3 regions of the Actinoallomurus acaciae genome follow, and region 1 is predicted to be linked to each of the others. Evidence: riboswitches for the same ligand, from Rfam matches in the RefSeq annotation. Region 1 holds a riboswitch; each other region holds the start of a gene.
What was found. A riboswitch is a leader RNA that binds a small molecule or an ion and turns the genes downstream of it on or off. The one in region 1 is predicted to bind fluoride.
Positions count from the first base shown of each region.

Region 2: another riboswitch for fluoride. It lies ahead of ACFFNX_RS17665 (respiratory chain complex I subunit 1 family protein); the one in region 1 lies ahead of ettA (energy-dependent translational throttle protein EttA).
Region 3: another riboswitch for fluoride. It lies ahead of ACFFNX_RS04930 (acetate uptake transporter); the one in region 1 lies ahead of ettA (energy-dependent translational throttle protein EttA).

Region 1 covers NZ_JBHLZP010000032.1:4,400-14,515, reverse strand. Annotated here, with positions in the region: gene ACFFNX_RS06955 (amidohydrolase family protein) at 1-867, opposite strand, end outside; gene ACFFNX_RS06950 (hypothetical protein) at 1,205-1,951, shown strand; gene ettA (energy-dependent translational throttle protein EttA) at 1,981-3,648, opposite strand; fluoride riboswitch at 3,663-3,726, opposite strand; gene eno (phosphopyruvate hydratase) at 3,857-5,125, opposite strand; fluoride riboswitch at 5,428-5,499, shown strand; gene ACFFNX_RS06935 (inorganic diphosphatase) at 5,483-6,001, shown strand; gene ACFFNX_RS06930 (dynamin family protein) at 5,971-7,701, opposite strand; gene ACFFNX_RS06925 (DUF2180 family protein) at 7,745-7,993, opposite strand; gene ACFFNX_RS06920 (hypothetical protein) at 8,375-9,352, shown strand; gene ACFFNX_RS06915 (hypothetical protein) at 9,264-9,611, opposite strand; gene ACFFNX_RS06910 (hypothetical protein) at 9,726-10,116, opposite strand, start outside.
Region 2 covers NZ_JBHLZP010000117.1:4,768-14,883, reverse strand. Annotated here, with positions in the region: gene ACFFNX_RS17700 (ABC transporter permease) at 1-482, shown strand, start outside; gene ACFFNX_RS17695 (ABC transporter ATP-binding protein) at 479-1,981, shown strand; gene ACFFNX_RS17690 (class I SAM-dependent methyltransferase) at 1,978-2,748, shown strand; gene crcB (fluoride efflux transporter CrcB) at 2,769-3,131, opposite strand; gene ACFFNX_RS17680 (DUF190 domain-containing protein) at 3,128-3,481, opposite strand; gene crcB (fluoride efflux transporter CrcB) at 3,487-4,041, opposite strand; fluoride riboswitch at 4,537-4,611, shown strand; gene ACFFNX_RS17670 (DUF190 domain-containing protein) at 4,628-5,044, shown strand; fluoride riboswitch at 5,110-5,173, shown strand; gene ACFFNX_RS17665 (respiratory chain complex I subunit 1 family protein) at 5,255-6,217, shown strand; gene ACFFNX_RS17660 (hypothetical protein) at 6,217-6,906, shown strand; gene ACFFNX_RS17655 (proton-conducting transporter transmembrane domain-containing protein) at 6,910-8,373, shown strand; gene ACFFNX_RS17650 (hydrogenase large subunit) at 8,377-9,807, shown strand; gene ACFFNX_RS17645 (NADH-quinone oxidoreductase subunit B family protein) at 9,808-10,116, shown strand, end outside.
Region 3 covers NZ_JBHLZP010000020.1:12,851-22,966, reverse strand. Annotated here, with positions in the region: gene ACFFNX_RS04940 (MutS-related protein) at 1-726, shown strand, start outside; gene ACFFNX_RS04935 (MutS-related protein) at 723-2,216, shown strand; gene ACFFNX_RS04930 (acetate uptake transporter) at 2,247-2,888, opposite strand; fluoride riboswitch at 3,241-3,306, opposite strand; gene ACFFNX_RS04925 (hypothetical protein) at 3,354-3,785, opposite strand; gene ACFFNX_RS04920 (DUF58 domain-containing protein) at 3,782-5,092, opposite strand; gene ACFFNX_RS04915 (AAA family ATPase) at 5,089-6,063, opposite strand; gene ACFFNX_RS04910 (hypothetical protein) at 6,060-6,539, opposite strand; gene ACFFNX_RS04905 (DUF4129 domain-containing protein) at 6,536-7,396, opposite strand; gene ACFFNX_RS04900 (PP2C family protein-serine/threonine phosphatase) at 7,609-8,400, opposite strand; gene ACFFNX_RS04895 (RNA polymerase sigma-70 factor) at 8,643-9,560, shown strand; gene ACFFNX_RS04890 (SDR family oxidoreductase) at 9,605-10,116, shown strand, end outside.

The DNA of each region.
Region 1 (10,116 bases):
CTCAAGCGCATAGCCGAAGTTCTCGTGTGGGCTGGTCGCCATCGCGCCGGACAGGTTGTCGAGCCACGCCGGCGTCAGCTTCGGGGGAACCCGCGGATCCTTGGCGAGTTCGTCGCCGGCGGGCTCGCCGGTGATCGACGCGATCACCGACAGCGTGGGGATCACGAAGATGCCGGCAGCGGCGATCTTCTCGATCAGCTCGTCGGTGTGAGGCCGATCGAAGAAGAGATGAGTGAGTCCGTCGACCCCGGCGTCGACGACCTGATCGGCCGCCTCGACGGTCATCGCGTGCGCCAGGACCATCGTGTCGCGGGCGTGGCCCTCACGAACGGCCGCCGTGACCAGCTCGGGTGCGAGGCCGGGCAGGGACGAGCCGAACACGTGGCCCTCCTCCACCAGCACCTTGAGGTAGGCGGCGCCCTCGGCGATCCTGGCCTCGACGAACGCCGGGATCTCGTCCACGCGCGTGGCCGTCGGCCACGGTGGGTCCCCCTCCCCCTTCCGGAGCTGATGCGGGTGCCCATCCGCAGGGGTGAGCCCGATGGATGGGGAGCGTACGTCGGCGAGGTCACTCGACTCGGCGACCCGGCGGCGCAGCGGGATCATCCGCTCCGGGATCGAGAGCATGTCGAGCTCGGTCGTGATCCCGAACGTCAGGGCCTGCCGGAGCGACTCCGCGTCGGTGTGCGTGTGAGCGTCGACCAGGCCGGGCAGCAACGTGGCACCGGTGCCATCGATCAGCTCGGCTCCCCCGGGACGTCCGCCCGCGACGCTCACGATCCTGCCGTCCGCGACTTCGACGTCGACGACCCCGAGCAGGCCCTCACCGTCGAAGACGCGCGCGCCGGTGATGACGAAGTGATTCACGGCCGACTCCCATCGCGGTCACTGATCGTTACCACGAAACCGTAGGTGACCTCGGTCGAGCCGCCAAGAAGGCACCTTCCCGACAGCTGGTGAGGTCCAGGTGACCAGGCACGACGACCGGTCGCGAGTCGTCCGGTGAACCGGGGTGCGGCGGGTTGCGTATGCAAGAGAGTGGCCACCTTTCAATGTGCGGTCTCAGGGCCGAAGGCGACTGATGACCGTGGGTGAACTCCCGCCTGCCACGACCTCGCCGGGCGCCCCCGAGGACCGCCGCCGGTGGCCCTTCGCCGAGCGCTCGCCCCGCGATCCGAAATGGACGATGGAAGGAGAAACGATCGTGTCTGCTGAACAGCACCGCGGTACGGCCGACGACCTGGCGCCGGACACCGACTCCCTCGCGGAGGAGAGAGACGAGACGCCCGGCGGCGGCACGGCGGGCCGTGAGCCGTCGCCCGTTCGGCCGATGACGAGGCGGCCGGTCCTCGCGGCCGCGGCGGTCGGCGGTGTGGCCCTGGTGGCCGGTGCGGTCCTGTTGACCGGGACCGGATCGCATCGCGACCCGGCGAGCCGGACCGCGTCGGCGTCCGGCGACGGGCGGTCGTCGACGAACGTCGAGTCCGTGTCCTCCTCCGACGACCTCAAGCACCTGTACACCGGTCCCGGCCCGGAACTCGTCGGGCCGGAGAAGCCGGACGGGTCCGGACCGGGGGCCGTCGTGGTACTGGCCCCGCACTACTTCTCCTTCGGAGGATACGAAGACCGGTATCCGGGCGAGGTGAAGACGCACAGCCTCGCCCTCTCCATGGACCAGGCGGGCATCCTCTCGCTCGTCGGCGAGCGCGGCCCGATGTGGAGCACCCGTACGCGCGCCCCCGGAGGCCACACCGCGTTCCAGCGCGACGGCAACCTGGTGGTCTACGACCGCGACGACAACCCGGTCTGGGCGTCCGGAACGTACGGTCATCCCGGGGCGAGGCTGGTCCTCCAGTCCGACAAGAACCTGGTGATCTATGCCAGGGACGGCCATCCGCTCTGGGCGACCGGCACCGACAACTGGCATCCGCCGAAACTCCCCGTTTTCTAACCGCCCAGACCCGGACGCGCTACGACGGGTCAGCCGCGGGCGAGGCGCCGGTGGGTGAGGCGGTGCGGGCGAGCGGCCTCGGGGCCGAGTCGTTCGAGCTTGTTCCGTTCGTAGTCGGCGAAGTTGCCCTCGAACCAGAACCAGGTGGCGTTGCCCTCCCAGGCGAGGATGTGGGTGGCGATGCGGTCGAGGAACCAGCGGTCGTGGGCGGTGATCACGGCGCTGCCGGGGAAGCCGAGCAACGCGGCCTCCAGAGATGAGAGGGTCTCCACGTCGAGGTCGTTGGTCGGCTCGTCCAGCAGGAGCAGGTTGCCGCCCTGTTCGAGGGTCAGGGCGAGGTTGAGCCGGTTGCGCTCGCCGCCGGACAGCACGCCGACGGGCTTTTGCTGGTCTGTTCCCTTGAAGCCGAAGCCGGCGACGTACGCGCGTGAGGGCATCTCGACGTCCCCGAGCCGGAGGTGGTCGCGGCCGCCGGAGATCATCTCCCACACCGTCCTGTCGCCCTGGAGGCCGGCGCGGTTCTGGTCGACATAGGAGATCTTCACGGTCTCGCCGACCCGCAGTACGCCCGAGTCGGGCTGTTCGACGCCGACGATCATGCGCATGAGCGTGGTCTTGCCGACCCCGTTGGGGCCCACGATCCCGACGATGCCGCCGCGTGGCAGCGACAGCGACAGATCCTCGAACAGCAACCGGTCGCCGTAGGCCTTGTGAAGGTGCTCGGCCTCCAGCACCACGCCGCCCAGCCGCGGGCCCGGCGGGATCTGGATCTCCGCGAAGTCGAGCCCACGCCGCTCGGCGACCTCGGCGGCCCGTTCCTCGTACCGTCGCAGCCGCGCCCTGGACCTGCCCTGGCGGCCCCGGGGACCGGAACGGACCCAGGCCAGCTCCTCGGCCAGGCGTTTGCGCCGCTTGGCGTCCTTGAGACCCTCGACCTTCAACCGGGCCGCCTTGGCCTCCAGGTAGGTGGAGTAATTGCCCTCGTACGGGTAGGCGTGACCCCGGTCGATCTCCAGAATCCACTGGGCGACGTTGTCGAGGAAGTACCGGTCGTGCGTGACGGCGACGACCGTGCCGCCGTAGGCGGCCAGATGATGTTCCAGCCACGCCACCGACTCGGCATCGAGGTGATTGGTCGGCTCATCGAGCAGCAACAGGTCCGGCTGCGACAGCAGAACCCCGCACAACGCGACGCGGCGCCGCTCACCACCGGACAACTCCCGTACCGGAGTGTCCGGGGGCGGGCAGCGCAACGCGTCCATCGCCTGATCCAGACGAGAGCCCAGGTCCCAGGCACCGGCGTGGTCGAGGGCGTCCTGCAGAGCACCGAGTTCGTCCAGCAGCGGCTCTATCCGGTCGCCACCGGCCTCATCGAGACGAGCGGTGACCTCCTCATAGCGGCGCAGGGTCGAGCGGACTCCGGCGACCCCCTCCTCGACGTTGCCCAGGACGGTCGCGGTCTCGTCCAGACGCGGCTCCTGCTCCAGGATGCCCACACTGATGCCCGGGCCCGGAGACGCCTCACCCTCCGCAGGCCGATCGAGTCCGGCCATGACCCGCAACAGCGTGGACTTGCCCATGCCGTTCGGCCCCACCACACCGATCTTGGCCCCGGGCACGAACGTGAGCGTCACACCGTCGAGGATCACCCGGGCACCCCGCACCATCCGCGCATCGCGCATCGTGAACGCATGCATCCTGTGCTCCCCACGGTGTCGTAGAGGCCATCAGCACCGGATGTGCGGGCGAAGGCGAGCCTCATCGCCTACCACCATTGTGCGTCGGGCCGCCGCCCCGGGTCGTACCCGGGTCGGCGCACCGGGGGCCGGGCGCTGGACTCGGCTCCAAAGGGACGTAGCAGGCGAGCCCGCGCCGGAGCAGGGCCGGCGGACGGCGGAACAGGGGTCAGGGCCGCAGGCCGAAAGGCAGCTCAGGATGGTGGGCCGCGATCTCCAGCAGCCGGTTGTACTTGGCGGCGCGTTCGCCGCGGGCCGGCGCGCCGGTCTTGATCTGTCCGCAGCCGGAGCCGACGGCCAGGTCGGCGATGAAGGAGTCCTCGGTCTCCCCGGAGCGGTGGGAGACCATCGCGCCGTAGCCGGCCTGGCGGCAGACGGCCATGGCGTGCAGGGTCTCGGTGACGGTGCCGATCTGGTTGAGCTTGATCAGGGACGCGTTGGCGATGCCGTCCTCGATGGCGTGGGCGATGACGGTGGGGTTGGTGACGAAGTTGTCGTCGCCGACCAGTTGCACCCGCTCGCCCAGCTGTTCGGTGAGCCGGACCCATCCGTCGTGGTCGTCCTCGCCCAGGCCGTCCTCGATGCTCCACACGGGGAAGTCCTCGACGATCCGCCGGTAGCGGGCGATCAGGTCGTCGCTGGTCAGCTTCTCGCCGCCCACGTGGTAGGTGCCGCCCGGCTGCCGGAACTCGCTCGCGGCCGGGTCCAGGGCGATGGCGACGCCGTCCCGGCCGGGCGTGTACCCGGCGTCCTCGATCGCCGCGACGAGCAGGGTCAGGGCCTCCTCGGGCCGGGTCAGGTCCGGCGCGAAGCCGCCCTCGTCGCCGAGCCCGGTGCTGTGCCCGCCCTCGCTCAGCCGCCGGCGCAGCGCGGCGTAGACCTCGGCGCCGGCACGTACGGCCTCGGCCAGGTCGGGTGCCCCGAGCGGGGCGATCATGAACTCCTGGAAGTCGAGCGGGTTGGTCGCGTGCGCGCCGCCGTTGAGGACGTTGAAGTGCGGCACGGGCAGCAGAGGAGAGACGCCGTCGGGGCCGAGGTACCGCCACAGCGGGACGTCCCGCTGGGCGGCGGCGGCCCGGGCGACGGCCATCGACACACCGATGAGGGCGTTGGCACCGAGCCGGGACTTGTTCGGCGTGCCGTCCAGGTCGATCAGCGCCTGGTCGAGGGCGGCCTGGTCGGCGAAGCTCCGGCCGCACACCGCGCCGGCGATCTCGCCGTTGACGTGGCCGACGGCCGTACGCACCCCCTGGCCGCCGTACCGGGCCGGATCGCCGTCCCTCAGTTCGACGGCCTCGCCGGAACCCGTGGAGGCTCCCGACGGCACGCCGGCGCGAGCGACGGCTCCCCCGGCGAGCTCCACGGTGACGGAGAGCGTCGGGCGTGCGCGGGAGTCGAGGATCTCGATGGCGCGCAGCATGGTGATGTCAATCGACACGATCGGCCTTTCGGTGAGCGGCCTCGTACGAGCATGACCGGGACCGGCGCGGGCCACACGCCCGCGGCGGCGCGGACGGCCCGGTGGCCTGGCGCGGGTTCAGCAGTCGGGCGGGCATGGTCCTCCTACCGTTGAAGGTAGGGACCGTTGGCGGCGATCGCCGCGGATGACGGCGAGCCCCTCCGCCGTACGACGCCTCCCAGAGTAGACGTAGCCACATCCGCGGAAGAAGACACCCCGCCGCGACCGATGGCACGGGGGTCGGATCGCCTCGTCGGGACGGCGGCGGGGCAGAATGGAGGGTGTCTGTGGGCGATGGGGCTCGCCGCGACCGCACGGTGACGGATCATCGTGCTGATGGCTCCTGACCTGGTACCCGAACGGCTGTTGCGGGAGGTCACCATGGTGGAGATAACGGTCGCGGTGGAGGCGACGGCCGGATCGCCGTTCGCCCCCGACGACGGGCCCGGCGCGTACGGGTCGCCTGGGGGTTACCCGATCGGGAACGGCTGTGTGACGGACAGCCTGGCCGAGGACGGCATGCCCGTTGACGTCGTGCTGCTGATGGAGGAACCGGCGTTGCCCCGGCAGGCCGTTCGCGCCCGGCCGGTCGCCCTCCTCCACGCGGTCGTGGACGGGCGGCCGCGCGAGGAGGTGGTGTGCGTGCCGGCCGGCGACGAGAACTTCGCCTCTCTCACCGATCTGCCCCAGCTGGCCGACTGGCACGCCGACGAGCTCGCCCTGGCCGCGGTGCTGCGGCGTCTCCGCGCGGGACACCACTGCCAGGTCACCGGGTGCGAAGGGCGCCGGAGCGCCGAGACCCTCCTGGCACGGGCCCATCACTCCTACGAGCGCCTCACCGGCTCCCTGGAATGAGCGGTGACCTTCGGGGCCGCCGCGGAGGTCAGGCGCGACCCCAGGTCGCTCAGGACGGCCGCCCTCTCGTCCAGCTCCCGCCGTCGGGTCCGCGCCTGTGTGTCCTCGGTCGCCGCGGTGGCGGCGCCCAGCGCTGACACCAGGCGATCGACCGTGGTGGCATAGCGGTGATCGATCGCGCGAACGAGTGCGCGGGTGGCCTCCGCCAATCGGTATTGCAGGTCCGCCCGGGCGCGGCCGACCTGCTTGGGCACCAGTTCGGCCGTCTCGCGCAGGAGGTGCTCGCGTGCCCGCCGGCGGCCGAGTTCGCCGGGCAGGTGGCGGCGGATCGCGCCCGCCAGCAGTTCGGTCTGCCCCGCGTTGTCGGTGAAGACGTAGAAGAAGCGGGGATCTTCGATCAGCCGTCCCTCCTCCGCGGGCACCGCGAGGTCGAGATCGAGGAGTTCGGCCGCGTCATCGCGGACCACGGCGAGCTCACGGTCCAGCATGGCGACGAGCCGGGCGTCCAGGTCGGACAGGCCCTCCTCCAGGCTCCGCCGCCGCTGGTCCCGCCACGTCTCCACGGCGGTGCGGGTCAGGTCGACGACGTGGTCGCGTCCCTCGCGCTCGACCTCATCGGGTTTGGACAGCTCGCCGACGGCGGTGGCGATCCGGTTCGTTATCCGCGACGTCAGCCCGCGCGCCGCCTTGTCGGCCTGATCGTTCAGTGCGGCCAGCAGCCGCCGGCTCTCCGCCTCGACCAGGTCGACCGCGTCCCGCCGCCGCGCGGCGACGACGTCCAGCCGTTCCCGGAACGTCTCCAGCCGACGTGCCGCCTCGCCGCCGCGCATGTCGAGAACACGCCGTTGCAGACTGACCTCGTCGGTCAGCCGATCGATGAGGCGCTGCGCCTGCCGGGCCACCGACTCCTCCAGGTCGCCGGCGCGACCACCGGAGAGGTAGTCCGTGAAGTCCCTCGCGAAGGCCGCGAACCCGGGATCGCCGGTGCCGGCTCGTGCGCAGACCGGCCGGACGGCGATGTCCCGCCCGACGGCCCGGCTCGTGTGCTCGGCCGCGAAGGCGAGTGCCTCCTCCCGCTCCGCGCCGCTCAGCCGATCCGCCTTGTTCAACAGGATGAAGGTCGTCACCGAGCTCTCGGCGACGCGCTCCAGCAGCGCGCGCTCGGCGGCCGACAGCGGCGGGTCGGCGGTCAGCACGAACACCGCGGCGTCCATCGTCTCCAGGACGCGTTCGGCCTCCGCGGTGTTGTGCTCGTAGACCGACCCGGTGCCGGGCGTGTCGACGATCTCCACGCCGTGGTTCAGCAGACCGGCGTCGAGGTCGACCGTCACGCTCGCGAGCCTCAGGCGGTTACCGGGGTTGCCGCGCTCGGTGACCAGGTCCGCGAGCTCGTCCAGACCGCGCTCTTCCGTACGCCCGTCGGCGTACCGGGCGATGACCCGCTCCCGCCTTCCGTGGCGCACCACCGTGGCCATGGCGGTCACCGGCGTCACCCCGGTCGGCAGCACGGCGCGGCCCACCAGCGCGTTGACGACCGTACTCTTGCCCCGCTTGGCCTCGCCCGCGACGAGCACGCGGATCCGGTCCGCGGCCAGCCGTTCACGCAGACCGTCGATGCGCTCGCGATCGCCCGGATCCGCCAGCTCGGCGAGTCCGTCGAGAACGCCGAACAGGACCGCTCGGCGATCCATCGCGTCCATCACGGTCTCCTTTCGCCGGCGATGGGCGGCCGTCCTGCCGCCGCTACCACGTGGCCTCGCGGTGCTCGGCGTTCCCGTTCCGGTGCGCGGCGTCACAGGACAGGCAGCGGACGCGCCGCGCAGGCGGGCTGACCGGCACGGTCATCAGCGCCATACCGCCGAGCACCTTCTGGGTGAGGGTGTGCTCCCGGACCTTCGCGTGGTCACCGCACACGGCGGCCCCGCAGCCCGTGCACACCGCGACCGCGGCGACCTGGAGACGGAACTCGGTCGCACAGTCCAGACAGTTCACGGTCATACCTCCCTGGATTCCTGGGACACCGGCAGCCGAACGGGAGTCAGACGTGGTCTCTGCATGAAAAAACGGCCTCCTACCCGATCAGGTAGGGACCGTTGGCGGTATGACCGCGGTTCGTCGGCGAGCCCCTCCGCCGCAATTGATCATAGTTTAACCTGCCATGTCGCCTCCGGCCCAGTGCTCGCCCCGGCGAGCCACCGGACGCGGCGGATGGCGGAGACCCGTGGCCGCAGGACGGCTTACGGCCACGGGCTGGATTCACAGACGATCACTGCTTACCCTGATGTCACGGCGGAGGGGCCCGCCGCCAACCGCGGAAAGACCCGCCAACGGTCCCTGAGACCAGCACGCGACGCTTTCCGCGGAGGGCCCGTCATGCAACCCTGCCAGTGCGCCGCCGAACTCGACGCCGCCGACACACCCCTGCCGACCCGGCTCCGGCACCTGTACGTCTGCGCCGGACTGTCGACGTACCAGATCGGCGAGATCGTCGGCATCGACCGGCAACGTGTCACGCGGATGCTTCGTCACGCCGGCGTGGCGGTACGGCCGCGCGGAGCCGTCCGCGAGCGCCCGCGACGCCGCGCACCCGACCCGCCGGATCTGCCCGCCATGCTGGAGAAGCTGTACGTACGCGGGCGCCTGACGAGCCGGCAGATCGCCCGGCTCGTCGGTGTGCCCGAGCGCCGCATCCGTGAGCGGCTGCGGCAGCTGGGGATACCGACGCGAACACGGGGGCGCTGCAACCGGGAGGACCGCACCGTCCTGGACGGCGAGCGCCTGACGCACCTGTACGTCTTCGACGAGATGTCCGCCGACCAGGTCGCTCGTGCCTTCGGCGTCTCCCGCAGCGTCGTCCTGCGCAACGCGCACGAGCTGGGCCTTCCGATCCGGGTCGCCGGTCCGCCGCGGGACGGGACGGCGGGCCGGCAGATCGAGCTGATCCACGCCCTCTACGACGACTCCCTGGTACGCCGCGCGCTGGAGCGCCACGGCATCCCCCAGGTGCCGGCCGGGGGCCCGATCTGGCAGCGGTTCCCCGCTCCCGTCCCGCTGAGTGAGGAACTGCTGCGCGATCTGTACGTCGTCTGCGGAGTCGGGTCACAGCACATCGAACTGCTGACCGGCCAGCCGTCGGAGACCGTACGGCGCATCATGTCCGACCGCGGCATCGCGTTGCGACCGCCGGGGGGCCGGTCGCCGTTCATGCGCCGATGGCTCGCCGCCGAAGCCGGCGCCGCCCGCCCCGCCGCCGATACCGCGCTCAGCGTTCCAGAAGCGTCTCGAGGCGCCCGCTCGGCAGTTGCAGTGCCGCGAGCACCGCGGACAGGTCGTCGCGCTCGGCCCCGGTGATCGCCTCACCGCGGGCGTGCAGGCCGGTGAGGAGGTCATCGAGGGATTCTTCCCAGCGCCCCTCGGCGGCAGCGTTGTTGATCCTCTCCAGCGCGTGCCGCGGCAGCCGGTCGGCGAACCGGCCCGGCAGCGCGCGCATCGCCGCGGCGATCCTTCGCTGCTCCTCACGCGTCCTGGCGGCATCCGGCGCGGGACCGCCGCGGCTCGTGGAGCCGCTGGTGATCCCCAAGAACGCCAGTGCCTCGTTCACCACACTCACTTCATCTCCCGGAAGGTCGCGGTCAGGCCGAGCGGGTCGGCCGCCTGTCGTGGGCCCGGAGGCCGCGGTTCGTTCAGGTCCGGCGCGTGAGGCACCCGGCGTTCCCGTCGGCCGTCATCGCCACAGGTCGTCCTCGCTCAGGCCGAGGTAGGCCCGGCCGTCGACGATGGTGGGGACCCGGCGCCAGCTCGTGGCCTCCCGGCCGACGGGCTCGTGGCGAAGCGCCCATGCCTGTTTGAGCGTGTCCTCGTTCAGTTCCCACGCGCTCTGGCGGAGCCGGGTCAGCAGCCGCCGCCCGAACCGCTCGGCACCGCGGGCACCGGTGAGCCGCTCGCCGTGCCGCAGGCACAGGCCATGGCCGCCCTCCAACGCCGCCTGTACGTGCCGGTCGTCGGCGCAGGCCCGGATGAGGGCGAGACAGCGGTCGGCGGCCGAGGCGGCGGACCGGCACACACGGCAGGTACGGTCACCGTCCAGGTTCGCGACCGCGCGCCGGTACCGGTCG
Region 2 (10,116 bases), on a different contig from region 1:
CGCTGCTCATCATCAGCGTGGTCGGGGTGGGCTGGCGGGGCCGTCCGGAGGCGATCGCCTTCGCCGTCGCGGCGATCAACGTGCCCGCGGTGGCCCGGCTGATCCGCGCGGCGGCGCTGGACGCGGCCGGCGGCCCGGTGGCCGAGGCGATGCGGTTTCAGGGCGAGTCCCGGGCCCGGATCCTGCTCGGGCACGTCGGAAGAAGCGTGCTGCCGGTCGCCGCCGCCGACGCCGGCACACGCGTCCCGTACGCCGTCTTCACCGTCGCCGCGGCCAACTTCCTCGGCCTCGGCCTGGACGCCACCTCGCCCGACTGGGGCGTCACCATCGCCGCGAGCCGCGAAGCCCTGCTCATCCAGCCGTGGGCGGTGTGCGCGCCCGCCGCGATGCTCGTCATGTTCACCGTCGGACTCAACCTCCTGGCCGACCGGCTCCTGGGTGCCCGCGAGCGGCCGCGTACGACGAAGGCGGCCGGGCGATGATCGAGGTACGCGGGCTGACGGCACGCGCCGGCGCGTCCGACCTGCTGCGCGGAGTGGACCTCGACGTACGGGCGGGTGGGGTGACCGCTCTCGTCGGGCCGTCCGGCAGCGGCAAGACCACCACCGCGCTCGCCCTGCTCGGCGAGTCGGCACCGGGTGTGGAGCTGAGCGGCACGGTGCGCGTCGCCGGCGTCCGGGTGGTGGACGAGCGCGGCGTCACGCGAGAGGCGGCCGGGCTGCACGGCGGGACGATCGCCTACCTGCCGCAGCATCCCGGCAGCGCGCTCAACCCGGCCCGCCGTACCGGCGCGGTCATCAAGGAGCTGGCGCGGCTGCACGGAAACTCGACCGTCACCGAGGCGGTCCGCAGGGCCCAGCTGCCGGTGGACAGGTCCGTGCTGCGCCGTTTCCCGCACCAGTTCTCCGGGGGACAACGCCAGCGCATCGCCCTCGCACAGGTTCTGGCCTGCGGCCCCAGGGCACTGATCCTGGACGAACCCAGCACCGGCCTGGACACCGTGACCCGACTGGGACTCATCCAGGAACTCACGGCGCTGGCCGACGACGGGATGGCGCTTCTGCTGCTCAGCCACGACCACGACCTGGTCCGCGCCCTGGCCGACCACGTCGCCCTGCTGGACGGCGGCCGGGTCACACGGCAAGGCCCTCCTCAGGACGTGCTCCCCGCCGTCGCCGCCCCGGCGGTCCGTGCCGCGCGGGTGTCCGGGGAGCCGGCGCGCCTGCGTGTACGCGACCTCACCGCCTGGCTGCGCCCGGGAGGACGCGGCACGGTGCTGGACGGCATCTCCCTGTCGCTGTCCCCGGGAGACTGCCTGGCCGTGGCCGGACCCTCTGGCAGCGGCAAGACCACCCTCGCCCGGTGCATCGCCGGCCTCCACGAACGGCGGCGAGGGCACGTCCTCCTGGACGGCACGGCACTGCCACCGCTGCGCCGCCGTGACCGTACGCACAAGCGCCGCGTCCAGTACGTGTGGCAGGAGGTCCGGGGCTCCTTCGACGAACGCCGCCCCGTACTGGATCAGGTCGCCCGCACCGCCGTCAGGCTCCGCGGAACGCTCCCCGCCGAAGCCGCCGCCGAGGCCGCCGCGCTCCTGACCCGGCTGGGCGTCTCCGAGACCACCGCGCGCCGCCGGCCGGCCGCGCTGTCCGGTGGGGAACTCCAGCGTGCCGCGTTCGCCCGGGCCGTCCTCGCACGGCCCGACATCCTGGTCTGCGACGAGATCACCACCGCCCTCGACGACACCGCCACCGACCTCGTACTCACACACGTCGCACGGCTGCGCGCCGAGGGCACGTCCATCCTGTGGATCGGTCACGACCTCACGCTCGTCCGCGCCGTCGCCGGCCGGATCGCCGTCCTCGACGGCGGCCGCGTGGTCGAGCAGGGCGACCTCGGCGACGTGCTCGACGCCCCCGAGTCCGAGACGACCCGCCTGCTGATCCAGGCGGCCCGACCACCGAGAAGGAGCGCGACATGACCGAGACGGCCACCTGGCAGGCATGGCAGGACAGCTGGGACCGCCAGCAGGAGTGGTACATGCCCGACCGCGAGGAACGCTTCCGCGTGATGCTCGACATGGTCGAGGCCCTCGTCGGCCCCGAACCGAACGTCCTCGACCTCGCCTGCGGGACCGGCAGCATCACCGACCGGCTGCTGAGGCGGTTCCCCGCGGCGCGCGTCACCGGCGTCGACATCGACCCCGCCCTGCTCACCATCGCCCGCGGCCACTTCGCCGGCGACGACCGCGTGCGACTGGTTACCGCCGACCTGACCGATCCGCTCTGGACCGGCGCCCTGCCTCACCGGTCGTACGACGCCGTGCTGACGGCCACCGCGCTGCACTGGCTGGACACCGAACCCCTCCGCACGCTGTACGGACACATCGGTGCGGTCCTGCGGGACGGCGGCGTGTTCCTCAACGCCGACCACATGACCGACGAGTCCGCCCCGCGCATCAACGCTGCGGCCGAGGCGCTCCACACGGCCCGCCGGGAACGCGAACAGGAGGCCGGCGCGCTCGACTGGCGCGACTGGTGGACCAAGGTCGCCGCCGACCCCGCACTCGCCGAGCCCGCCCGGCGCCGCTTCGAACTGCTCGGCGACCCCCGCGACCCCGCCAGGCCCAGGGGCGGCCGGCCGACCACCACCCGATGGCACCTGAACACCCTGCGCGAACAGGGGTTCACCGAGGCCCGCCAGGTCTGGTGCTCGCCCGGCGACGCCCTCGTCGCGGCGCTCCGGTAGGAGCCGCCACGCCGGGATGCCTACGCGACCGTGCCGATGGCATAGCCGATGGTGGCGGCGAGTATTCCGAGGACGAGGCTGGCCACGGCGTTGAGGCCGGCCTCGAGGAGGGAGCCGTCCTCCAGGAGGCGGGTGGTCTCGAAACCGAAGGTGCTGAACGTGGTCAGGGCTCCGCAGAATCCGGTGCCGACGAAGGTCACGGCCTCTTTGGGGAGCTGGTGGGACGCTCCGGTCAGCAGTCCGAGAACGAGGCAGCCGATCAGGTTGACCGTCAGGGTGCCCCAGGGGAAGACGCTGGGGCGACGCTGCTGGATCAGCCGGTCGATCAGGTAGCGGCTGGGTGCTCCCACGGCGCCTCCGAGCAGCACCAGGAGGACGGTCATGACTTCTTCTCATCCTTGTCGCGCCCGACGTAGCGGTAGACCTCCACCGGCTCGAGGGTGACGAGGCCCTCGTCGATGAGGTCGTCGAGTTCGAGCAGGAACTCGACGATCTTGTCTTCGGTGTCCACGATCACGATGGCCAGGGGAAGGTCGTCGCTGAGCGAGAGGAGCCGGCTGGTGTGGATGCGGGAGGAGGCGCCATAGCCTTCGATGCCGCGGAACACGCTGGCGCCGGCCAGCCCGTGCGTGTGCGCCCGGCGCACGATCTCGGCGTAGAGGGGCTTGTGGTGGTACTGGTCGGCCTCGCCAATGAAGATCGTTATCCGGCAGGCGGCGCCGTGCAGTCTCATGGTCGTCATTTCCCCTGTTCGCGGCGTACGGGCAGACCGCCGATGAGGCGGGCGAGGGTGATTCCCAGCCAGACGGCGACCAGGCCGCCGACCAGGCTGTTGAGCACGTAGGCGTCGGCGAGGATCCAGGAACCGTGGCCGGCGAGATCGCGCGTCTCGACGGCGAAGGTCGAGAAGGTGGTGTATCCGCCGAGGAACCCGACGCCCAGGAACGGGCGTACGTACCGGGTCGGTGGCCAGATGTCGAGGACGAAGACCATGAGCAGCCCGAGGGCGAAGCAGCCGGTGAGGTTGATGAGGAACGTGGCCCAGGGGAAGTGGCCGGGTCCGACCGGGATGGCGGTGGAGACTCCGTAGCGGGCGATGCTGCCGAGCGCTCCGCCGACGGAGATCGTCGTGAGGACCCTCCACTGCCGGTGGCGTCGTGGAGACCGAGGGGGGAAGGGGCCGCGCTCGGGATGGTCGGCCTCGTCGTGCAGGTCGACGTCGGGATCGATCGGGAGGTCCGGTGGTTCGCCGGGGCGCCGGTCGATCGAGTCGTCGGTGGAGCGTGAGGTCAAGGTGTCCTTCCGGTGGTCGGTCGTACGGGAGGGGCGGGCCCGGACGCGATCCATCGGGCGGGGGAGCGGGGCTCCGCCGCGGCAAGGGTGATGACGTCGGGCCGCTGCGGCTGTCCGGCGAAGGTCCGAGCGGAACCGCCGGCACGGTCAGGGGCCTAACGCCGGTTCCACCGGCCGGTTCCGGCGGGCGTACGGCGCGGCCGCCGGCGTCAGGGCCGGCCGCCGGGGAGCGGCGGTGACGGGCGCGCGGTGAGAGCCCCGTCGAGCGCGAGGCCCCGCGGTCAGGAGGATTGACGCGATATTACGCGACGATGACACGGCACCTCCCTGACTTGACGCCAGGGACCGTCAGCGGCCGATGCCGCGGTTCGTTAGGTGAGCCCCATCACCTTTGTGTCCGGCCCATTCTGCCCCATCGTTCACACGTCGCAAATGATCTCTCGCGGTTTGTCGTGAAAGGTGGCGTGCTTGACCATTCGTGCGGCCACTTGCTTCACTGGTGGCGGCGATGGATCCCGCCCGGGCAGCGCGCTCGAACCGCTCATCCGAGCTGACGGTTCCTGACGGCAGGTCAGGGCGTGATCGCATGAGAGTGGATTGCCCGGCGCTACGACTGACGATCCTCGTCGGTGAGACCGACCAGTGGCACGGTCGGCCGGTTCATGTCCAGATCGTGCATCGTGCGCGTGAGGCGGGGCTGGCCGGTGCCAGCGTCCTTCGTGGCGTGGGGGGCTACGGAGCGTCGAGTCACATCCACTCCGGCCATCTGCTGGGCCGGGGGATCGAGCTTCCGATCGCCATCGTCATCGTGGACCGTGAGGACGCCATCCGCGCGTTCCTGCCGCAGCTGGACCAGCTGATGGGCGACGGCCTGGTGATCCTCGATGACGTCCAGGCTCACCGGCATGTGCGCGTGGACCCGGACGGCCTGCTTCCTCAGCACCGGCTGTCCGACCGGCTGCACTGGCCGCGGCGCGCGTCACGAAACGGTGAGAGCCGGTGACCGGAGGCCGCCGTGACCGGCGGTTCCTGAGCGCCCCTTGTTCCCAGAGTGACTGCCGCTCACAATAGAAGTACGGCGATGAGGCTCGCCGTAACTGCGGATGCTCCCGCTGATGGCCTCTACCACCTGTCCGGTTCGTACCGGTGGATGGAGGGGAGGCCGTGTGGAGGTCTCGAAACGAACGCCCGGCGGTGAGTTCGGGGTCGTGCCATGAGCGCGGCCCTGCCCGTCCCGGTCATCCAGGCGCTGCAGGTCCTCACCATCGCGGCGGCGGCTCCCGGAGTGTCCGGCGTCATCGCGAAGGTCGAGTCCCGCCTGCAGGGACGGCGCGGCCCGCGCGTCCTTCAGCCGTACTACGACCTGGCGAAACTGTTCCGTAAGGAGTCGCTGGCACCCGAAGGGGCGAGCGGGTTCTTCCTGCTGGCGCCGCTGCTCGCCATGATGTGCTACCTGACGGTGCCGCTGCTGATCCCGGTGCTGACCAGCTACGGCCTGCCGCTCGGATACATGGGCGACATTCTGGGCGGTGGGTTCATCCTGGCGCTGGCCAGCTTCGTGGTCGCGGTGGCCGCCCTGGAGACCGGCAGCCCGTACGCGCAGCTCGGCTCCAGCCGGGCCAAGACGTTCGGCGCGATCACCGAGCCCGTCGTGCTGTTCGTGATCTTCGCGGTGGCGCTGGTCACGGGCACCGACCTGCCGTACGCGCTGGCGGCCACGGTGCGGTCCTCGGCCGGGCAGATCGTGCGGCCCGCGCACCTGCTCGCCGCGGCCGCCCTGTTCATGGTGATCCTGTACGAGACCGGGCGGATCCCGGTCGAGACCCACACCGGCACGAACGAGTTCGGCATGATCGAAGAAGCTCGCCCGTTCGAGCACTCCGGCCCCTACTTCGCCCTCCTGAAGTGGGGATCGGCGATGAAACAGCTGATCCTCTACACGATCCTGGCGAACGTCTTCCTCGCACCGTGGGGCCTGGCCTCGACCACCCGCGCCGTGGACGTGGGGCTGGCGATCGTGGCGCTGCTGGCGAAGGCGATCGCGCTCGGCTGCGTCGTGGCCGTCATCGACGACTCGTTCGCGAAGCTGCGCCTGTTCAAGATCACCGAGTTCGTGTCGGCGGCGTTCCTGCTCGCGGTTCTCGGCGTGTTCACCCTGTATCTGGGAGGCGGCTGATGAGCACGACTCTGGCCCTGACCGCACCTCCGGCACCGGGCGTCTTCGAAGGCGGCTCGAACGTCATCGCCGTGCTGGTACTGCTGATCGAGTTCGGCATGTTCCGCCAGGCCCTGCTGCGCGACCAGCTCCGGCTGTACGCGGCGCAGTCCGCGGTGATCTCGGTGCTGGCGGTCGTGGTCGCCGCCGCCCGTTCGCTGCCCGAGCTGTACGCACTCGCGGTGCTGTCGGCCGCGCTGAAAGTCGTGATCGTCCCCGTGGTGGTCCGCCGGCTGCTGCGCGGCGACGACGTGGAGATCGCGGGCAGCGGCGCGCTGGGCCCGGCGACCACGGTGCTGCTGGCGATCGTCGTGGCCGCGTTCGGGTTCTTCACCATGGGCGCGCTGGACATCCGCAGCCCGGTACTGCCGACCACGGCGCTGGCACTGTCGATCTCGGTGGTGCTCGTGTCGTTCGTGCTGATGATCGTGCGGCGCGATGTCGCGTCCCAGGCGATCGGGTTCTTCTCGCTGGAGAACGGCGTGTCGCTGGCGAGCCTGGTGGTCGCGGCCGGGATGCCGCTGATCCTGGAGGTCGCCTTCCTGTTCGACCTGCTGGTCGCCGTCGTGGTGTTCGCCGTGCTGATGCGCGTCCACCACGGCCGCGCCGAGTCCCTGTCCACGACCGGGCTGACGAGACTGCGGGGGTAGGGCATGACGGTTGTCGTGATTTTCCTGCTGGCCGCGCCCCTGCTGGTGGCGCTGGCGGCGTTGCGTGCGCCCGCGCGTGTGAGTCAGGTGCTCACGGTCGCGGTGGGGGTCCTGGCCTTCGCGGGTGTGCTGTTCCTGGTGCCGGCGGCGGCACGGCATGACGCGACGGTGTGGCGATACCTGCGGGTGGACGCCATCTCGGTGGTGTTCCTGCTGGCCACGAGCTTCCTGTACGCGGTCGTCGGCGCCTACTCGATCGGCTATCTGCGGGCGGACGAGGACGCCGAGGACTTCGGCGCCTACGCCCGGCGGTTCTACGTGGGCGTCAACCTGTTCGCCTGGTCGATGCTCGCGGCGCCGCTGATGAGCAGTCTGGCGTTGCTGTGGATCGCGATCGAGGTGACGACGGTGATCTCGGCGCTGCTGGTCGCCATCGAGGACACCGACGGGGCGGTCGAGGCGGCCTGGAAGTACGTGCTGATCGCCTCGGCCGGTCTGGGCATCGCGTTGCTGGCGACGATCTTCGCCTACTACGCGGGCGCGCAGGTCCTCGGGCAGTCCTACGACCTGACGTTCGCCTCTCTGGCCGGCGCGGGCTCACGGCTGCCGCACACGGCGGTGCAGCTGGCGTTCGTGCTGGCCGTCGTCGGCTACGGCACCAAGGTCGGGCTGTTCCCGGTGCACACGTGGCTGCCGGACGCGCACGCCGAGGCGCCCACGCCGGTCTCCGCACTGTTGTCCGGGTCGCTGCTGGCGGTCAGTTTCTATGCGATCCTGCGCTTCTACCAGGTCGCCGTCGCCACGCTGGGCCCGCGGTTCCCGCAGACGGTGCTGCTGGTCTTCGGCGTCGCCTCACTGCTGCTCGCCGCGCTGTACCTGCTGGACCAGCGCGACATCAAGCGGCTGCTCGCCTACTCCAGCGTCGAGCACATGGGCATCCTGGCGATCGGGGTGAGCTTCGGCGCACCGCTCGCGTTCGCCGGGGTGCTGCTGCACGTGCTGGCCCACGCCGCCGCGAAGGCGAACGCGTTCATGGGCGCGGGCGTTCTGGTCCGCAAGTACGGCACCAAGACGATCTCCAAGATCGGTGGTGGCCTCGACGCGCTGCCCTGGACCGGGCCGCTGCTGCTCATGGGCATCTTCGCGCTGTGCGCGATGCCGCCGTTCGGGATCTTCCGCAGCGAGTTCCAGATCGTCGCCGGCGGGCTCGGTTCGTCCCGGAACACCGGGACCGCGATCCTCGTGGTCCTGGTCACGGTCGCCTTCCTCGGCCTGTCGGTGGCGGCCAACCGGATCCTGTTCACACCCTCCGGCGACGGCGCCGTCGTACGCGGGGAGCCGAGCGCCTGGATGGTCGCACCCATGGTGGTCGGGATCGGCGCGCTGTTGCTGCTCGGTGTTCATCCGCCGGGCGACCTGGCCGACCTGCTGACACGCGGAGTCGCCGAGTTGCGGGGGGTGGGCTGAGCCATGTGGGAGAAGGTGCTGGCGAAGATCGCCGCGGGGGAGCGGTTCGCCGGGCTGCACGGTACGGCGCATGCGGACGGGCTGGTCCTCACCGCGCACGTGGTCACCGACGACGACGTGGAGATGATCGACGCCGACGCGGGCACGCCGCCGGACGCCTACCCCGCGTTGACCCCGGCGCTGCGGGCGGCGTTCTGGTACGAGCGGGAGATCCACGACCTGTTCGGCGTCGTTCCCGAGGGCCATCCGTGGCTCGATCCGCTGCTGCTGCCCGGTGCGCTGCTGCCCCGGCCCGGTGACGGGACGATGCCGGCCGGGAGCGATCCGGACGAGCACGCCGTCCCCCGCCATGTGACGGGGCCGGGGTTGTTCACGATCCCGCACGGGCCGGTGCGCTCGGGAGTGTTCGAGTCGGTCGAGTACCTCGTCGAGACCCCGGGCGAGGACATTCCGCACCTGTCGGTACGTCCGTTCTACAAGCACCGGGGCATCGAGAAGCGGTTCGAGGGCATGCCGGCCGGCGACGGCGTGCTCCTCGCCGAGCGGGTCGAGGGCGTCGCCTCGGTCGCGCACGCACTGGCGTACTGCCACGCGATCGAGCGGCTCACCGGATGCACCCCGCCGTGGCCCGCCCGGCTGGTGCGTGTCCTGCACGCCGAACTCGAACGCGTCGCCAACCACCTCGACGTCGCCGTCAAGCTCTGCGACGCCGCGGGCCTGGCGGTCGCGACCGCCCGCTTCGCCTGGCACAAGGAACGCGTGCTCCGCCTGGTCGGACGGCTGTGCGGCAGCCGGTTCGGCCGCGGCGTGGTGATCCCCGGCGGTGTCGGCCGGCTGCCGGACGGCACCGGCCTGCTCGCCGAGGTCGGCACCCTGGAAAAGGACGTCGCCCGGGACGCCCGGCTGCTCATGGACACCTCCTCGTTCCTCGACCGGCTGCGCGGCACCGGCCCGCTCACCCCGGAGCGAGCACGCGAGCACGGCGCGCTCGGCCCGGTCGGCAAGGCGTCGGGCCTGATCGACGACGCGCGGGCCAACCGCCCGTACGACGCCTACGAGGCACTCGGCATGGGCCCGGCGGCCCGGCACGACCACGGTGACGCCCTGGCCCGCCTCCAGGTCCGCTGGGAGGAGATCACCGAGTCCTTCCGCCTGCTGCGCCAGGTCATCGACGAGCTCTCCGACGCCCGCGGACCCGCGAGCGTCCCGGTGCCCGAGATCGACGGCCGCGCGGTCGGCTGGGCCGAGGCGCCCCAGGGCGAGGTGCTGTACGAGGTGTGCCTCGCGGGCGGCGTGATCACCCGCTGCCGGCCGCGCTCGGCGTCCTTCCACAACCTGGCGCTCTTCCACGACGTGTTCGCCGGCGACATCCTCACCGACTTCCCGTTCATCGAGGCGAGCTTCGGCCTTTCCATCGCGGGGGTGGCACGCTAAATGTGGATCTTCCGTGGGCTGCGCGACGGCGTCGTCACCACCCGGTGGCCGCGCCGCCCCGACACCTACTTCGACGCCTGGCGGGGACCGGCCACCGTCATCGGCGACGCGACCGGCGCGGCCGAGACGCCCTGCCCGACCTCGGCCATCCGCCGAGGGCCCGGAGGGGTCACGCTCGACCAGGGACGGTGCATCCAGTGCGGCCGGTGCGTCGAGGCCGCACCGGAGACCTTCACCTGGTCGCGCGGCTCGGACGTCGCCACGCTCACTCGTGAGGCCCTGACCGTTCCCGCCGAGACGGACGAGAAC
Region 3 (10,116 bases), on a different contig from region 1:
TTGGCGGCAGCCGGGCTGCCGTTCTGCCATCCCGAGGTGTCACGGGCCGCCAAACGGATCGGTGGCCGCGAGATCTTCGACGTGGCTCTGGCCGGCAAGCTCGTCAAGGAACGCACCCAGGTGATCACCAACGACTTCCACCTCGACGGCCCGGAACGCGTCATCGTGGTGACCGGGCCCAACCAGGGCGGCAAGACCACGTTCGCCCGCACCTTCGGCCAACTGCACCATCTCGCCGCGCTCGGCTGCCCGGTCCCGGGCCGCCAGGCCCGCCTGTCCCTGTGCGACCAGCTGTTCACCCATTTCGAACGGGGCGAGAACCTCGCCGACCTGTCCGGCAAACTGCACGACGACCTGGTCCGTGTCCACGACATCCTCGAGCGGGCCACCGACGCGAGCATCGTCATCATGAACGAGGTCTTCACCTCCACCACGCTCCACGATGCCGTCACGCTCGGCACACGGGTACTGGAAAAGATCATCGCGCTGGATCTGCTGTGCGTGTGCGTCACCTTCGTCGACGAGTTCGCCGCGCTCGGGCCCTCGACGGTGAGCATGGTCGCCGCGGCCGTGCCCGGCAACCCGGCTCTACGCACCTACCGCATCGTCCGCAGACCTGCGGACGGGCTCTCGTACGCCATGGCCATCGCCGACAAGTACGGCATCACCTACGACCGCCTCATAGAACGGATCAACGCACGCGCCGAGGGGAGGCTCGCGTCGTGAAGGCGTTCCTGCTCCATCCCGACCGCGACGTCGACTGGAAGACGGGACTCGAAGACCCGGACCTGGTCCGGGACCTCGGCCTGGACACGCTGCTGGACGCCATGGCCGGCGACGACGCCCTCGTCCGTGACGTGGCCGGACACGCCCTGCTGAACTCTCTCGGCGAGCCCGGCACCATCATCTACCGGCAGCAGATCCTGCGCGACTGGCTCGACCACCGCGACGTACTGATCGAGATCTACAACCTCGCCGCCGAGACCATCGCCGGTGAACGCCGTATCTGGCCCGGCTTCCTGCGTAGCCCGGACTCGATCATGTACCGCTCGGTCCAGGCGATGGACCTGTTCCTCGGGCAGTTGCGCAAGCTGCGCACGATCGCCGACGACCACGCCGCCGACGTCCACTCACCGGGGCTGACCCGGTTCTTCCGGATGCTACGGGCCGAACTCGACGACGCCTACTTCGCCACCATCGAGGACCACCTGCGCCGCCTGAAGTTCAAGAACGGCGTCCTGGTCAGCATCGAACTCGGCACCGGCTGCAAGAACACCGGTTACATCCTGCGCCGCCCACACCCCAAGCCCGGCTGGCGGGTTCGCCTGACCGGCGACCGCAACCCCTCGTTCACCTATCGCATACCCGACCGCGACGAGGCCGGCGGGCGGGCACTGGCCGAGATACGGGCGCGGGGCATCAACCTCGCCGCGGACGCGCTGGCCCGGTCCTCGGACCACATCCTCAGCTTCTTCACCATGCTCTGCCGCGAACTGGCCTTCTACGTCGGCTGCCTCAACCTACAGGCCCGGCTGAGCGGCAAGGGCGAGCCGCTGTGCTTTCCGGCACCGCTGCCCGCGGGCCGCCCGGTCCTGACCTGCCGCGGCCTGTACGACACCTGCCTGAGCCTGCGCCGCGACGAGCGGGTCGCGGGCAACGACGTCGACGCCGACGGAGTGCCGCTGATAGTGATCACTGGGGCGAACGAGGGCGGCAAGTCGACTTTCCTGCGCAGCGCTGGCCTGGCCCAGTTGATGATGCAGGCCGGCATGTTCGTCTCGGCCACCTCCTTCACCGCCGACGTAAGCCATCGTCTGTTCACTCACTACCGCCGCGAAGAAGACGCCGAGATGGAAAGCGGGAAGCTGGACGAGGAACTCGCCCGCATCAGCGCCATCGCCGACCAGGCCGGCCCTGGCAGCATCGTGCTGTTCAACGAGTCCTTCGCCGCCACCAACGAACGCGAAGGCTCCCAGATCGCCCGCCAGGTCGTCCACGCGCTCTTGGACTGCGACATCAAGGTCCTCATCGTCACCCACCTGTACGACCTCGCCGACGGCCTCCACCGCGAGCACACCGACGACGCGCTGTTCCTCCGTGCCGGGCGCGAAGCCGACGGAACCCGCACGTTCCGCCTCCAGGTCGGTCAACCACTGCCCACCAGCTTCGGTGCAGACCTCTACCAACAGGTCTTCGGCGCCCCACCGCGATCCTGACGCGCGTCGACGGCCGCTCGCCGCCGGGGTCTACGACCCCGGCTTCGGCTTGAGGGGCATGACGGGGAGCACCGTCCTGCCGAACGTGCTGGCGATGATGTCGGCCGCAGCGTGGTACCAGGCCAGGACCGCGAAGACCAGCGTCACCCAGCCACCGGCCTTTGTCGCTCCCGTGTAGCCACCGCCGATACCGATCGCCAAAAGTACGAGCCCGATGAAGATCAGCGCGATGATGGCGACCAGCACCGCGTCGGTGCGGAGTGATGCGATGAGGAAGAAGAAGGACAGTACCGCGAACATCGCCAGGAAAAGACTCAGCGCCGAATCCAGGTTGGCCGCTGGAATGTCATGAGAGAACAGGGTCTGGATCGCCCCGTAGATGACCCAGAACGGGCCATATGAGCCGAAGACGACCGCGCCGAAGAGATTGCCGCGGGTAATTTCGAGTACGGCGACCAGTATCTGAATAAGCCCGCCGAAGAAGAACGCGACCGGAAGGACGATCGAAGCTCCTTTGGCATCGAGCAGCCCGGCGTTGTACATGCCGAGCATGAACGAGGTCGTCGCGAACGCGGTGACCGCCCATGCGCCGGGATCGGCCATCCCAGGGCGAGGGTTCAGTGTCGGTTCATCGTTGGATTGTCCTGCCGAAGGGCCGTTCGTGGTGGCCATGCCATCTCTCCTTCTTCGGTTGCGTGCGGACTCCCCTTATTAACCCCCGTCGTCACTGCAATCGGGTATTCATGCAATGTCGGCCGACTCGGCGAGACGAGCCGAGCCGAGTGTTGTCGCGCCCAGATGCCGTGGCTTCGCTCGGCCATCGCGGAGAAGCGCACGCAGGCGTTGACAAGTTGCAGGTGCGGTCAGTACCTGAAGCGCGTGGGAAGGCAATTCTTGGCCCAGGGCACAGTCCCCAGCAGCGGCGCATTCCCCGCAGAAGGGCCGGGCACGGTTTGGATGCTTCTAGCGGCCCGCGCAATTGACTTACTTCGACGACGTCGTAAGCGCGCAAGGCGGCCTCCATAAACTCCTAGAGGCCATCAGCGCCACGACGACGCGGTTGATGGCGAGCCTCATCGCCACCGAGTACGGTAACTCGTATCGGAGTGAGGCGCCATACCCTTTGTGGCGGGGCCGTTACCGGCGGGGCGGTACGGCGAGTGCGTAGGCGACCGCGATCGCGGTCAGGCCCATGAGGACCAGGCCTGTGCTCGGCACGGTCGGCAGGAGTAGCGCGAGCGCGACGGTTCCACTGCCGGCCGAACCGGTGGCGAGCGCGGGCAGGACGAACCGGAACGGCCGCGACTCGCCGACCGTCTCCACGGACAGCAGATAGCTGAAGATCAACAGCCCTTCGCCCAAGACCGCCGAGACGCCGCCCCCGCCTGTCGCGGTCGCGAGCGTCGCCATCGCCGCCGCCGTGACCGCGGCTGGGGATCGGGTGCGTTCGGGCAGGGTCAGCAACACCGCCGGCACGCCCACCATGACCGCTGGGCGGGCCCATCCGGAGGCGAGGACCGCGGCGGCACCCAGCATCGCCAGGCCGATCACCACGGTGAGGGCCTTCATCGACGCCTCCGGGGGACCGCAAGACGCCGGCGGGGGCTGAACGCCGCGTCGAGGGGTTCGCGGATGGTGGTGATGCCGACCTCGGCGAGGTCGCGTCGCAGGACGGTTCGGTCGATTCGCCACAGCCGTAGCGCGAGCATGTCGAGCCTTGAGCGGGGCCGGGCCGGTGGCTCCCGGTCGAGGACGTCGATGACCAGCACCGGGTTGCCTCGTCGCCGCAGGCCGAGGATCGCATCGATGACGCCCTCGTCCAGGAGCGGGGAGAACACGATGACGAGCGCTTGGGGCGGAAGCGCGACACGAGGCACACGGTCGGGGTCGGGAGGCAACTGGCTGTGCAGGCGGCGCAGGTCCAGGACGCACTCGGCGATGCGGTAGAACTGACGCTCTGCGCTGCCCGGGGCGAGCCAGCGGACCTGACCGCCCAGGCCGACGACGCCGACACGGTCGCCGCGGCGCAGGTAGGCGGAGGCGACCGCGGTCGCCCCGCGTACGGACGCGTCCAGGGTGCCGGCTCCCGGCGGCCCGATCTCGGTCCGGGCGTCGATGACCACGACGATGTCGGCCTGTCGTTCGGCGGCACGGGTCGTGACGTGAAGGCGCCCCCGGTGGCCGCTGGCCTTCCAGTTGATGTCCCGTAGCCGGTCGCCGGCCAGGTACGGGCGGATGCCGGCGAACTCGACGCCCGCTCCCTCGGCGCGGCTGACGTGTTCGCCGATCCAGCGGGGCAGGTCGGGCGGCAGGAGCGCCGGCCGGACTCGGGGACCGCGGGGAAAGACGACGAGTTCGCCGGCGGGCAGGTCCAGCCGGGCCTGCCACATCCGGTGGCCATGCCGGCACTCGATCCGTACCCGCCCGATGGGATGCCGTCCCCATCGCGTGGGCCGCAACCTCCACCGCGTCTCAGCCCGGCCGGGGGAGTCTCGTCCTTGCCGTGGTGCCGGTGAGCCGATCGTGATGACGTCGGACGGTCGTAGCCCGAGTGTGATCACATCGAGGTCGCCGGGGGAGACGGCGACGACGGTCAGGTCGACGTCCTCGTCCTCGAAGCAGCGGCGTGCCGTGACCGTGATGTGCACCTGGATCTCGCCCGGGCGCATGAGGGTGTGCCCGGCGGCCAGCGCACACAGCAGCGGCGCGGCGAGCAGCAGCGCTGTGGCGTTCCGGAAGGCGATCGCGGCCAGCAGCGCGAGCAACGCCATGGTGGCGAGGCGACGTGCGTGCGGTGAGGGCCGCCAGGCGAGGGCGTGCCGATCGCGATGGCCGTTCGTCTCCGCTCTCCGGGGCGGGCTCCCGCGCATGCTCATGGGGAGGTTCTCGGTACGGGAGCGCGGTCGAGGATCTCGGTGATGACGTCCTTACCGGTGACCTGCCGTACCCACATCTCGGGACGCAGCACGAGCCGGTGGGCCAGCGCGGGGACGGCGATCGCCTTGACGTCTTCGGGGAGGACGTAGTCGCGGTGGTCGAGCATGGCGTGGCCGCGGGCGAGCTGAACGGTGGCCAGGGTGCCGCGTGCGCTGGCGCCGACCGTCACGTGCGGATGGGCCCGGGTCGCGGCGACGAGGTCGACGACGTAGCGGATCACGTCCGGGTCCACGTGGACTCGCTCGATGCCGGCGCGCATCGCCACCACCTGTTCGGCGTCGACGATCTGGGACAGTATGGGAGGAACCGCGCCGTCGCGGAGCCGACGTTCGACCATGGCGGCCTCATCGCGGGGCGGCAGGTGGCCGAGCCGGACCCGTATCGTGAACCGGTCGAGCTGGGCTTCGGGGAGCGGGTAGGTGCCTTCGTACTCGATCGGGTTGTCCGTGGCGAGCACGATGAACGGGTGTGGGAGCGGCCGGGTCACCCCGTCGATGCTGATCTGCTGCTCGGCCATCGCCTCCAGCAGCGCCGCCTGAGTCTTCGGCGGTGTCCGGTTGATCTCGTCGGCGAGCAGGAACTGGGTGAAGACCGGGCCGGGCCGGAAGACGACGCCTCCGGTCCGCGGGTCGTAGACCGGCGCGCCGGTCAGGTCGGCGGGCAGCATGTCCGGCGTGAACTGGACACGGGTGAAGTCCAGCCCGAGGACGGTGGCGAACGACTTGGCCATCAGGGTTTTGCCGAGCCCGGGGAGATCCTCGATGAGCACGTGGCCGGATGCCAGGATGGCCAGCAGGACGAGACCGGCCGCATCGCGTTGGGCGACGACGGCGCGATCGATCTGGTCAAGGATCTCCTCACAGTGCCGGGCCGTCTCAGCCGGGTCCATCACGTCCGTGGGCGCGGTCACAGCGTCTCCAGCCGGTCGGCGATGCGGGCCAAGGTGACCATGTCGACGCCGGGCGCGTCACTGTCAGAAGACGCGGGCCGGCTCGGGTCGAGCAGCGGCCAGAGTTCCTCGCCGAGCAGTTCCCGGGCGCGCTCGGGAGATCGTGCCGGATCCAGGCCGTATCGGTCGGCGAGCCTGGCTGTCAGCAGACGCTGAAGCAGCGGACGCGTGGACAGGTCGTAGTGCCGCGCCGAGACGTCGGCCCACCCGAGCGCGCTGTGGATTCGACGGTAGCCCGGGAAGGCACGGGCGAGGTCCCGGGCCGGTCGGCGACGTGGCGGTGACACAGCGGGCGGACCTCCCGGCACGACGGCCCGCAGGATGAGCAGGCTCAACGCGGTCAGCCCCGCACAGGCGACGATCAGTCCCTCTCGATTCGCGAGCATCCACGCGGTGGCCAGGCAGCAGACCGCCCCAAGGGCGAGCAGAGCCCTCATGACGCGGCGTCCAGATCGCGCCGCAGCCGCGACAGAGCGGCCCGGGCCGCGCGTCGATGCTCCTCGCCGATCGGGTGGGGGCTGTAGCGGGCCTCCCGGAACAGGTGGGTCAACGTCGCGGCGGCCTCGGAGCGTACCAATCCGGCGGAGGCCGCCCGGTCCAGGACGTCGGCCGGGGTGTCGGCGTCGGCGGGCGCGGCACCGGATCGGGCGAGCACGCGCTCCATCGCCGTATAACAGGCGATCACCGCCGCCCGTGGAACGTCTGCCCTGTCCAGCGCCTGCTCTGCCGCGACAACGGCCGGGACCAGCGGATGCCGTCGCCGAGGCGACACGACGGCCCCTGCCGCGGCGGGCCGCCGCGAGAGGATCAGGAGAACGACCGCGGCGACCATCGCCAGAGACGCGGCCACCACCGGCAGCAGTGCGGGACTCGTCGATGCGCCCCGGCCCGGCGGAGACGGCGCGCGGGACGACGCCGGGCCATGCGACCACCCCAGATGGTCGTGGAACGATGCGCCGTACGGCGCCGCGGCCAGGAGTCCGAGGGGAATCGCGAGTACGGCCAGCGCGAGCACCAGCCCCACCAGCCGAGCGAGGCGACCGTGTGGCGGCTCGACCACGATCCGCCACCCGACCGGCCTGCGCTGCGGACGCCGCCAGATCATGGCGATACCCGCGATGACCGCGATGGCCGCGCCGACCTCAAGCGCCGCGACGACCACCAGAACCGAGACCGACGGCGGGTGTGCGGCCGTGGACGGCAACCGATGAAGGCCCCGCCAGGCACGAAGGCCGACGACCCCTACCCCGAGCAACAGCGCGACCGCCCCGGTACGGGCGTCGATGGCACGCATCGATGGCACGGCACCTCCCTGACCTCGCGTCAGGGACCGTCAGCGGTCGTGCCGCAGTTCGCAGGTGAGCCCCATCACCTCTGTAACCCGTCCATTGTGCCCCATCGCCTCTTGCGGCCGGCGCGTGATCTCGCCCACCTGAGAAGTCGACGAGCCGGTGAACACGGCACTGCTGCGCCCGCTTCTGCCGGAACACGGCTCTTCGCAGCTCTTCACCGGCCCGCGCTACCGACGAGCGTCGGCAGGGGCGATACCGGCGGGACGCCGTCGTCCTCGATCGCGTCGGCGACGATGACGGTGATGTTGCCGGGGCCGCCGTACCGGTTGGCCTGCTCCATGAGCCGGGCGACGGCGTGGCGAGGGTCGGGTGAGGTCGCCAGCACCGCGAGCAACATCTCGGGCGCCACAGGTCCGGTCAATCCGTCGGAGCACAGCAGGTAACGGTTGCCCGGCAGAGCGAGATGCAGGCTCAAGTCGGGGATCTGGTCGATCTCCCCGTCCAGGACACGGATCAAGCGCTTGCCATGTCTGGCAGGGTGGCCGAACTCGGTGGAGAGCAGGCGTTCGAAGGTGTGGTCCTCGGTGAGTTGCTCAAGGCAGCAGTCATGAAGCAGGTAGGCACGGCAGTCGCCGATGTGAGCGAGCGCCAGATGGGAGCCGGACCGCAGCATCGCGGTCAGCGTGGTACCCATCCCGGTCAGTGCGGGATCGGCTGCGACACGCCGGGCGATCGCCTCGTTCGCCCGGCTGACGCCTTCACCGAGTACCCGGGTGAGCGCAGACACCGGTACGTCGGTGTCGGCCGAGGCGAGACTCGAGATCACGGTGGAGCTGGCGATCTCACCGGCCGCGCGTCCGCCCATTCCGTCGGCGACGGCCAGCAGCCGCGGGCTGGCGTACCCGGAATCCTCATTGATCGTGCGGATCTGCCCGGTATCGGAGGCCGCGGCGTAGTCGAATGTAAGCGCGTCGGCGGACGTGGCATGAGGAGCGATGGGGTACATGACGGCCTCCTACCTGGATGAGGTAGGGACCGTTGGCGGCGTGTCCGCGGTCGGCGGCGAGTCCCTCCGCCGTCCTTCACCTCAAGGTTACTGCGACTTCGCCCTCGACGGCGAGCGGCTCACACGCGTCTGCTGCGAAGAACCACTGGTGATCTCCGGCGAGCCCGCGTTCGGCGCGCACCGTCGCGTTGGTGGATCAAGCCGACGCGTGATCGGCCGCCGTACCCTGTCATGCTTGCCGTATGTCGGCAGAGGCGGTCGAGATATTCGAGCGGCACCGGGCGCGACTGCTCGGCCTGGCGTATCGGATGCTCGGTTCGGCCGCCGAGGCCGAGGACATCGTTCAAGAAGCGTTCCTGCGGTGGCACCACACCGAACCCGGCTCCGTCGAGGTGCCGTCGGCGTGGTTGGCCAAGGTCGTGACGAACCTCTGCCTGAACCGGCTCGACTCCGCACGCAGTCGCCGAGAGCGATATGTCGGGACGTGGTTGCCCGAGCCGGTGCTGACGCCGGACGGCGCGTTGGGGCCGTTGGAGACGGTCGAGCAACGTGACACGGTGTCGTATGCGTTCCTCGTGCTCGCCGAGCGGCTCACCCCGAGCGAACGGGCGGTGTTCGTGCTGCGCGAGGCGTTCGGCTACAGCCACCGTGAGGTGGCCGAGTTGGTCGAGCTGTCAGAGTCGAACTGCCGGCAGCTGCATCGCCGTGCGAAGAAGCGGTTGGCCGACGCCGGGCTGCCGCGGTCCGTGGCCGATCGGCCCGACCACCGCGCACTGGTGGAGCGGTTTCTCGTCGCCGCCCAGAACGGTGATCTCGCCGGCCTCGAGCGGATGCTCGCCGAGGACGTCAGCTCGGTCGCCGACGGTGGCGGTCTGCCAGGCGTGGCGCGGCGGCCCTTGAAGGGCGCGGTGCGGGTCGCGCGGTATCTGGCCGCGACGGTGAGCCGAAGCGTCGAGAGTGTGACGGCGTCCATCCAGGAGGTCAACGGCGCACCCGCAGTACTCGGCCGGCTCGGTACGGCGCTGGTCGGCGTACTCGTCCTGGAGATCGTGGGCGAGCGGGTCACCGCCGTCCGGATAGTGGCCAACCCGGACAAGCTCCGCTTTCTCGGGGACCAGGCGGCGCGGTTGTCACGTTCACCGGAGGTATCCGGTTCCTAGTAGCGGAAGACGACGTCTCGAGCCATGACGGAACGGAGCAGTGAATGACGACAACGGTTCTGGTCACCGGCGGTACCGGGCGGCTCGGCCGCACTCTCGTACCGCGGCTGGCCGACGCCGGCCACGGGGTGCGCGTGCTGACGCGCAGGAGGCGCGAGCCGGCCGCCTGGGAGTGGGCGGTCGGTGATCTGCGCACCGGAAGCGGACTCGCCGAGGCGGTCACCGGCGCACAGGCGATCATCCATCTGGCCACGACCAACGGGCGCGGTGACGTGGCCGCGACGCGCAACCTGCTCGAAGCGGCGGCGCCGGGGAGACCACACCTGGTGTACGTGTCGATCGTCGGAATCGAGGACGTCGCACTCGGCTACTATCGCGCGAAGCTGGCCTGCGAGCGGCTGATCGAGGAGTCCGGGCTGCCGTGGACGATCCTGCGCACGACGCAGTTCCACGACCTGATCACCGCGATATGCGATGCCCAGCGCAGGCTGCCGGTGACCATGATGCCGTCGAAAGTGAGCTTCCAGCCGATCGACGTCACCGAGGTCACCGATCG